Regions from separate parts of the Paenibacillus sp. FSL H3-0286 genome, predicted to be linked through region 1. Evidence: riboswitches for the same ligand, from Rfam matches in the RefSeq annotation. Region 1 holds a riboswitch; the other holds the start of a gene.
The links. Region 1 has a riboswitch for cyclic di-AMP ahead of MHB37_RS27040 (alpha/beta fold hydrolase). Riboswitches for the same ligand answer to the same signal wherever they lie in the genome.
Positions count from the first base shown of each region.

Region 2: another riboswitch for cyclic di-AMP. It lies ahead of MHB37_RS00190 (3D domain-containing protein); the one in region 1 lies ahead of MHB37_RS27040 (alpha/beta fold hydrolase).

Region 1 is NZ_CP150285.1:6,068,427-6,072,849, forward strand. It holds gene selD (selenide, water dikinase SelD) at 1-803, opposite strand, end outside; gene MHB37_RS27040 (alpha/beta fold hydrolase) at 1,318-2,127, opposite strand; cyclic di-AMP (ydaO/yuaA leader) riboswitch at 2,233-2,419, opposite strand; partial or broken gene MHB37_RS27045 (glyoxalase) at 2,666-2,776, shown strand; gene MHB37_RS27050 (hypothetical protein) at 2,854-3,027, opposite strand; gene MHB37_RS27055 (Nif3-like dinuclear metal center hexameric protein) at 3,112-3,906, opposite strand; gene MHB37_RS27060 (alpha-glucuronidase family glycosyl hydrolase) at 3,931-4,423, opposite strand, start outside.
Region 2 is NZ_CP150285.1:40,420-44,842, forward strand. It holds gene MHB37_RS00180 (HD domain-containing protein) at 1-750, shown strand, start outside; gene MHB37_RS00185 (TatD family hydrolase) at 802-1,572, shown strand; cyclic di-AMP (ydaO/yuaA leader) riboswitch at 1,771-2,000, shown strand; gene MHB37_RS00190 (3D domain-containing protein) at 2,286-3,452, shown strand; gene rnmV (ribonuclease M5) at 3,629-4,180, shown strand; gene rsmA (16S rRNA (adenine(1518)-N(6)/adenine(1519)-N(6))-dimethyltransferase RsmA) at 4,177-4,423, shown strand, end outside.

The sequences.
Region 1 (4,423 bases):
TCCGCAAGCTCTCTTACTCTTGGCAGCATAGGTACATCGCCTTGACGAATGATCAGGCCCGTGCCGCTCCCTTTAGCCATTTCCGAGGCATGTCCCAGTAGCCCAAATCCGGTAACATCTGTACAAGCATGTACATCATAAGGCTCCATGATTTCAGCCGCTTTTTTATTCAAAGTAGACATTACTGTCGTAAGGCGTGTGGTTTCTTCAGGAGATAGCTGATCCTTTTTAATGGAAGTTGTTAAGATCCCCACACCGATAGGCTTCGTTAGAACCAGCTTGTCTCCCACCTTGGCGCCCGCATTCGTTCTTACTTTGTCAGGATGCACAAGGCCCGTAACGGCCAATCCGAATTTGGGCTCTTTATCGTCGATGGAATGTCCGCCCACAAGAGTAGCTCCTGCTTCCTGTACTTTATCCGCTGCACCGCGCAAAATGTCACCGAGAATGCTTTTATCTAAAACAGAAATAGGGAAGGCCACAATATTAAGCACCGTAAGCGGCTTTCCACCCATCGCATAAATATCGCTTAATGCATTGGCTGCTGCAATTTGACCAAATGAATAGGGATCATCCACGATCGGCGTGAAAAAATCAACAGTTTGCACTAACGCTAATTCATCACTTAAACGGTACACCCCTGCATCATCACTAGTGTCCAGACCTACAAGTAGATCCGGGTTAGGAACAGTTGGTGGCAGACTGCGAATAACCTGCATGAGATCAGCGGGACCGATTTTGCAGCCGCAGCCCCCTTTTGAAGATAATGAAGTCAGTTTTATAGTTTCAGCTTGAGACATCATGACTCAGCTCCTTTAGTATGAATTATCTTAATCTTACACGAGTAGATCGCATTGTACAAAATGCAAGAGTAGCAGATGTGCTGCTTGTTACGCCTTCCTCTATACACTTACCATCACTACTTAGGTCTACCGTTCTTTCCCACGTCGGGTGAGCTATATTTGATGCTGTGGTAGGGTGGGTCATTAAGTGGCGTTCTAGGTACAAAATGCTTGTAAATGTTCAACATCCATCGGTTAGTAAAATAACAAGGCTGGCTCATTCGTAGATTTTACTACTGATAAGCCAGCCTTTAGTTGGATGTCCATTATATTAGGGAAATCCTCCCTAAAAACATCCTATTATTAGGGAAGTTTTCCCTAATCCATGTTCTAGGAGCCATAATCTCCTTCACTTTAGGGAGAATTCCCCTAAAGTTCAACCCAAAAGGACGTCCCATAGCCAGCTCGTGCTCCCTGGCTATGGGACGTCTTTTTTCTCACTTAAACGCTTCGCTTGTGAAGGTCTCCCAATAGATCAGCTAATCTGCTGACTGCCCTGCTGCTTCTCTAAGAAACGCTGAAGAATCGCATTGAATTGCTCCGGCTGGCACAGATTACTTGGATCTAATGCGTTCGGAATAATCGCCAACTGCGCCTGCGGCAGCTGAGACACCATTTCCTTCATACAATTCACTCCAAATTCATTAAAGTCCCCCACAATACATAATGCAGGACGTTTAAAAGCCTTTAAACATCTGGTGTAATCAACATGGCTCGTAGCCAGCCTTTGCCGATATAACTCCCGGGGGCGTTTGTCCAGCAGTCCTCTTCTAATCTCATTGTAGGCCAGACTCCAGCGCTCTCGGTACATCATCCGAATCGAAGGCAACACCAGCTCGCTTGGGAGATAATACATTAGTAAACTGCAATATGCTGCCATAGTTTGTATTTTCCCTACTATTGTTGATCCGTGAGTCCTACAAAAGCTATCCGCGACCACAATTGCTTTTACACGCTCAGGATATTGTTTGGCAATATGCTGAACGACTAAGCCACCATAGGCGATTCCTACAAAAACTGCTTCACGGATACCTAGGTCATTCAACAGCATAATCAGATCCAGACATTGCGTCTCAATAATCTCATGTGGGGCCTCCAGCAGTTTACCAGACTTGCCATTCCCCCGTAAATCGCACAAAATCACTTTATATTTATCGGAAAAATACTCCAGCTGTGGTTTGAACATACTGTGTGTTAATCCATGTCCATGGATAAACACAACCGGAGTGCCAGTTCCATTGATTTCATAATAGAGCGAAGTTCCGTTCAGTTTAGCGATAGGCAAAGGTAACACCTCTTTCATAATAAATTCTACGACTATATCTGCTTAAAAACGCAGCAAAAAACCACAGAGGGATTCTCTGTGGCTATTCATCACTAAACACGCCATTCATCCTCTCTCCATACGCTTACGAGGTTAGCTGTCGGATTCGGGCAGTGAGAGTTGCCCTACCTGCAGGGATGCATATTATGCACCCGGAACAGGATTCACCCCATAACCAGTGCCGACTCTCACATCGGCTGCCAGTTGTTGGTTCCCCCGCTTTCCAGAAACGGAAATTAAGCGGATTGCTTATGTAATTGTAAATTTAAGATAATTCTCAGTTCTGAGATGAATCATACTCTTGTAAGGTTTTCTTGTAAAGGAGGGCTCTGGTCAAAATAATGTTGAAAGCAATGCTTTTCATTTCATATTAAGCATACTCTTCATTTTCTCTTTCTTTTGCTCTTGTTTACTCGTTTTCTTAAGAAAAACAGCTCTGAAGCAAGCGAAAAAGGGGGTGATTCACCAGTACTTTCCTATTTAATAAGAAACGACAATCTTCAATACCAATATTGGGCCAGTTTCTGTACCTTGGGGTGTTCGTCGTTTCTATGTCCCCGATCCGTTTGGCAAGCTTGTTAATATTATTTCACATGAACAGCACGAATGATTTCATAAAAAAGAAAAAAGCTAAGCAGAATCAGAGATCTCCCCCTGTCCACTTAGCTTCCTTTTACAATACTATGGCTACAAAAGATCGGCGTTTTTCAATGCATGCTCCCAGCTTGGAAAAAAGAACAGCGCACTTCTCATAAGCTCTGGGTCGCTTTGCTTCACTTGTTTTTTACTGATCGAGCTTCCGTCGCTTTGCAGCTTTTTGATGCGACTTAATACTTCATCAGCCTCCAAAGGAATTTCCATTGAAACACTCCTTTCTCAGTGACCTGTTTCCCTTCATTTTCTCCATAATATGTTTATTTATTCCGTACTCTTAATTTCCCCAGATTAAACCATCTGATAGATGGGTTGTTCAGCAATGAACCGGGTAGGAAGCATGGGATATTTGTCTGCTAAGATTTCAGCTAAATATTTCATCCCCGGTGCTTCACTCTCCGCATGACCTAACATGATGAGCGCTTTAGATCTGCCTTGGTGCCCTGCATCCCGCACATATTCCGGAGTCTCCCACTCTGGTCCCTCTCCAGCGATAATTAAATCAAGATTGTGATCATTAAAAAGCGGAATAGCCATCATCCCGCCTCCTCTGTAACCTACTAATATCCCTACGCGTTTGCAGGACAGAGACAGGTCACCAGCAGCGCGTACATAAGAGATGCCTAGCTTACTTTTAATATACTGAGCAGCTTCCATTACAGTCATAGCAGGAATAGTGAGAATCGTAGCAGCCGCTTGCTGCTCTTCCACATAGTCTGACCAATCCAGCTCTCGCAGCAAGCCCATCATAATCCCATCCGGCTCTTGCCGATGCCAATAATCATGATAACGAAAAATAGCTATTGGGGAATGTTCGATCAGACTTTTTTTCGCATGATAAACCGGATCACCTTCTAACCACTCGCTCGCTGCATGATGGCTATAAAATACACCTTCATGCGTGATCAGCAAATTGGCTCCTAACGCTATTGCTTGCTCCACAATATTTTGTGTGGCAGAGAAGGCCGTAATAATCCCTGTGACTTCAGTTTCCGGTTCCCCTGGGTTCAGAATATCCACAGTCCCTTCTACCTGTTCCACAGTTCCCATTAAATCTTTCAAAATCGCTCTAATCGTGAGGCTCACTATCATCATCCCTCGAATCGAAATCTAATAAATCTTTCTGCCTTTAAGATCCTCAATTCCGCTCTTGCGGTAAAAATACGTATTGATCCGATCTCTCCATTCCTGCGCATGCTCTGCTTGCTCTTCAAGACGTTGCTTCACTTGCACATACAATCCACTCTCCATGCTGCCTTCAAGTGATTCCCATGTTGCTAGAAGCTGTGCAGCCTGCTCTGCCCCCTCGAAATGAGTATCGTAGATATGTTGTATAACCGTTTGCCCCGATTGCAGAACATGCGTGTATGGAACATGATGGAAGAACAGCAGCAGCTCTTCTGGACAAGACGCTAGATTCTCATAATTTGATGCGTTAAGACCCATATACTGTCCGCTATACCCCGTTCCCGATTTGACTGAACGATCCACACCAATGCCCTTATGATCCGCATAATGGTACGTTCCCCACTTGGCGTATTCATATCCATCCACATTCGGCCCATAATGATGATCCGGATTAACCATCCAGCCCACACCTAAT
Region 2 (4,423 bases), 1.0 Mb from region 1:
GATGCGTACTATACAGGTGTAAACTATGGAACCATCGACATTGATCGGATTTTGAGAATGCTTCGTCCTTATAATGGGCGGATTGTAGTAAAAGAATCAGGTATGCATGCCATTGAAGATTATTTAATGTCGCGTTATCAAATGTACTGGCAGGTATATTTTCATCCGGTGACGCGCAGCTCTGAAATTATTTTGCGTCAAATCTTCCGTAGAGCTAAAGAATTGTTCCAAGAGGAGTACAAATTTCGCTTTATGATCGCTCCGCTAGAAGATCTCTTTCGAGGAGAAGTAACAGTGAAGCAATATTTAATGCTTGATGAGGCACTGGTACAGACTGCTTTTATGCAATGGACACTTGAAGAAGATGAGTTATTAAGCGACTTGTGTACCCGTTTTATTCATCGTAAACTGTATAAATATGTAGAGATCGAGAATTTGGATACAGATATGATTACGGAAATCCGCAGCAGTTTTGCGGGAGCGGGACTTAACCCAGAATATGACTTAGAGATTGATTATCCGACAGATTTGCCTTATGATGTGTTCCGTCCAGGAGCAGCCTTCGACAATAATCAAATTTTACTGCTTGATCGCAATGAGCAATTGCGGGAAATTTCAGAGGTATCGGATATTGTGCGCTCAATAAGCGGAATTCATCGTGGCAGATATCACCTATATTTCCCACAGGATAAGCTGAAAAAAGCCCTTACACGGTTGCCCTCTTCTGTAGCAGAGATTTTTGCAAAATAATACAAATATTTATGGAACTATTGATAAAAACAACAAGGAGTGAGCTTTAAAATGTATCTGTTCGACACACATACACATTTAGATGCGCCTCAATTCGACGAGGATCGCGAGGAAGTTATAGCTCGTGCAGTAGAGGCCGGAGTTAGCAAGATGATCAATATTGGATTTAATCGGGAAACGATCCCTTCAACGATGAAGCTGGCTGAATCTTATGATTATATTTATGCAGCGGTGGGCTGGCATCCACAGGATGCGATTGATATGAAAGAGGGGGACCTCGATTGGATCGCCTCTCTTTGCAGCCATGAGAAAGTGGTGGCCATCGGAGAGATTGGGTTGGATTATTATTGGGATACCTCTCCCAAGGATGTGCAGCAGGAGGTCTTCCGCAAACAAATTGGACTAGCCCGTGAACTAAAAATGCCAATCTGTATACATGACCGTGATGCCCATGAAGATGTCGTACGGATTTTACGGGAGGAAAAAGCAAATGAAATTGGTGGCGTAATGCATTCTTTCTCAGGCAGCTGGGAAACCGCAAAAATGTGTCTAGACCTAGGATTTCATTTGTCATTTGGAGGACCGATCACGTTCAAAAATGCCAGAGTGCCTAAAGAGGTGCTTGCACAGACGCCATTGGACAGATTATTGATCGAAACAGACGCTCCATATTTGACTCCACACCCCTTCCGAGGCAAGCGAAATGAGAGTGCTCATGTGAAGTTAGTAGCAGAGGCTGCGGCTGAAATTAAAGGGTTAACATGGGAAGAATTGGCTAAAATTACGTATGCGAACGCACTGGAACGATTTGGGATTGTCTGAAAACAGGAGTAAAACGGGTGAAAAATAGAGAATGGCCGATATATTAAACTTTTTTAATATAAAAACGGCTGATTATTACAATATTTTAACCATATATTTGCGTAAACGTGGTTGAATCGTCCTTTACAACATGCATCAAAACAGGATATCATCTTTTCAGTGATGTGAGCTGTTGTTATTGTGACAGCCATTGATTCATGGATCGTCTCGCTGAGTCTCCGTATGGAGAACGGGGGAACCAATATTGAACTGCCGCATGCCTGTATCTTGAATACGACTAGGAATTGCCGCAGAACAATATTTGATTTCTTCACGTGGTCTTTGGGGTGAATTTAAGGGCAACCGCCGTGAGCGGGTGACCTGAAATAGGGCGTCTCTCTTTCGTCCGAACCCGACAGCTAACCCCGTAAGCGCAAGTAAGAGAGGCAACCTCGTGCACAAACATTCCCGCGTATTCTGACATCGGAGAAGCCACGAAAGAGTCCTCAAGAGAACTCTTTTTAGGCTTCTTTATTTTTGAATAAACTGAATGTTGCCCGCATACTGTTATATAACAGGTGTGGGAGTAGCTGTGCCGAGCAGGCGATCCATGAGCAGGAGACGCTAAGTTAATACGTGCGTATCCTGTGACAATCTCAAATAGTTTCGTCAAAGAAATTCAGTCCTCATGATATACAAATTGACGACGAGGCTATGTAAGGAGGATGGAGAGAATGGGCTTATTCCAACCAGAGGTATCCCATGATTCGCAGTCATCCAGCAGGTCTTTCGCATTACGGTGGGAGCAAGTAAATACTCGCGTACTTTTACTTGCAGGTGTGATTTCAATCGCAATCGCGCTGTTAATTCTGCTGTACGTACACGGTCAAAGTAATAAACAATTAGTTTTAGTAATAGACGGGCAAACACAGACACTTGAAACGCGAGAAGCACTTCTTGGTGATGTGTTGGAGAAAGAGCAAATTTCGCTGCAGCCGCATGATGAATTATCTTTAGGTCTGAGTGATGAAATAAAAGACGGTGACCGTGTCGTTATCAATCGTGCGCAGAAATTTAGCCTTACTGCGGACGGAGCAACAAAAACGTTATATACGACCGAAGACACTATCGGTCAAGCGATTGACAAACTGGGTATCAACCTAGAAGGCTATGATAAGATTTTTCCTTCGTTAGACACCACCATCTCTGCTGACATGGAGATTAAGATCGTTCGTATCAACAAGCAAACGGTACAGCGAACAACTAACTTACCTTTCCGTGTTATTAAGACAGCAGATCCCTCCCTTACTGTGGGAACAGTTAGAGTGGCACAGGCAGGCAAACCAGGCGTCATGGTTCAGCATATTGAAAAGATCTATCAAGACGGAGAACTGGCCTCTATGCGCATGATCGGCAAGGAAGTACAAACGGTAACAAAAGATAAGATCATTGCCGTTGGTACTAAAGCACTTCCTAAGCCTACTGTAGTTGCTAAAGCTACAACAACTTCCAAATCAAGCACTACCTCCAAAACGACTAAAGTTAGCGCTAAGACTAAGAACGTCACAAGCAAGGCTGGCGTAGACTTTGAGTACAAGAAGATGATTAAGAACGTCTCCATGACAGCTTATTCGTCAGAAGAGCCAGGGATAGGTACTAAAACTGCCTCCGGAACACGCGTAACGGAAGGTCGTACAATTGCAGTAGATCCGAATGTAATTCCTATTGGCTGGTGGGTTTATATCGATGGGCTTGGATTCCGCCGTGCAGAGGATACTGGCGGTGCCATTAAAGGCAATAAAGTGGATGTCTATTATGATTCCCTGAGCCATGCTCGTAATTTCGGCCGTAAATCACGTACCGTTTATGTGATTGGACCTGTGAAACCAGAGCTTAACTAGAACTGAAGCTTTTGCAAAAAATCCTTTGATAAGCTATAGTGATGATAACCGTTAAGGAACGCTGGATGATCATTTCGTTGATCGCAGAGCAACCGCTCATCACTTATACATTCTTTAACCAAAAGAAGAGGAGCGAATCCTCTTCTTTTTGCTTTTTTTGGAAGGAGTCAAGAAATATGATTAAGGAATTAATCGTCGTTGAAGGCAAAAGCGATACCGTAGCCATTAAGCGTGCTGTAGAAGCGGATACCATTGAGACAGGCGGCTCTGCTGTAAACCGGACTGTAATTGCTAAGATCGCGCTTGCTATGGAACGTAGAGGGGTTATTATTCTTACGGACCCGGACCATGCTGGGGAGCGAATTCGTAAAATCGTTTCAGCGAAGGTGCCGGGCTGCAAGCATGCTTTTATTCCAGAGAAGGACGCAACTCGAAAAGGGGATATCGGTGTAGAGAATGCATCGCCAGAGGCGATTCGTCATGCGCTGCGTAATGTACATACCTCTTTTGAAGGAGCACCTGCTTTGATTGGTATTGATGATCTTATGGCCGCTGGAATGCTTGTACACCCTCGGGCTGCTGAAAGACGTATGGCGCTTGGTAATTTGCTTGGAATCGGATATTGTAACGGCAAACAGCTGTACAAGCGGCTGGCGATGTTTGGGATTACGCGGGAGGAATTTGCCGGGGCTCTCGCCCAAATTGATCAGGGAGGCATTACTTCATGAGTGGTAGAGAGGAAATTTCGACTCCAAAACGGACCAAAGAGATTATTCAACGTTATGGATTCAAGTTCAAGAAAAGCCTGGGACAGAATTTTTTGATTGATCAAAATATTTTGGACAAGATTGTAGACGCTGCTGGACTAGATAGCGATTCTGGGGCGCTGGAGATCGGGCCGGGAATTGGAGCGCTGACGGAGCGTCTGGCACTAACAGCGGGTGCTGTAACTGCCGTAGAGATTGACCGTA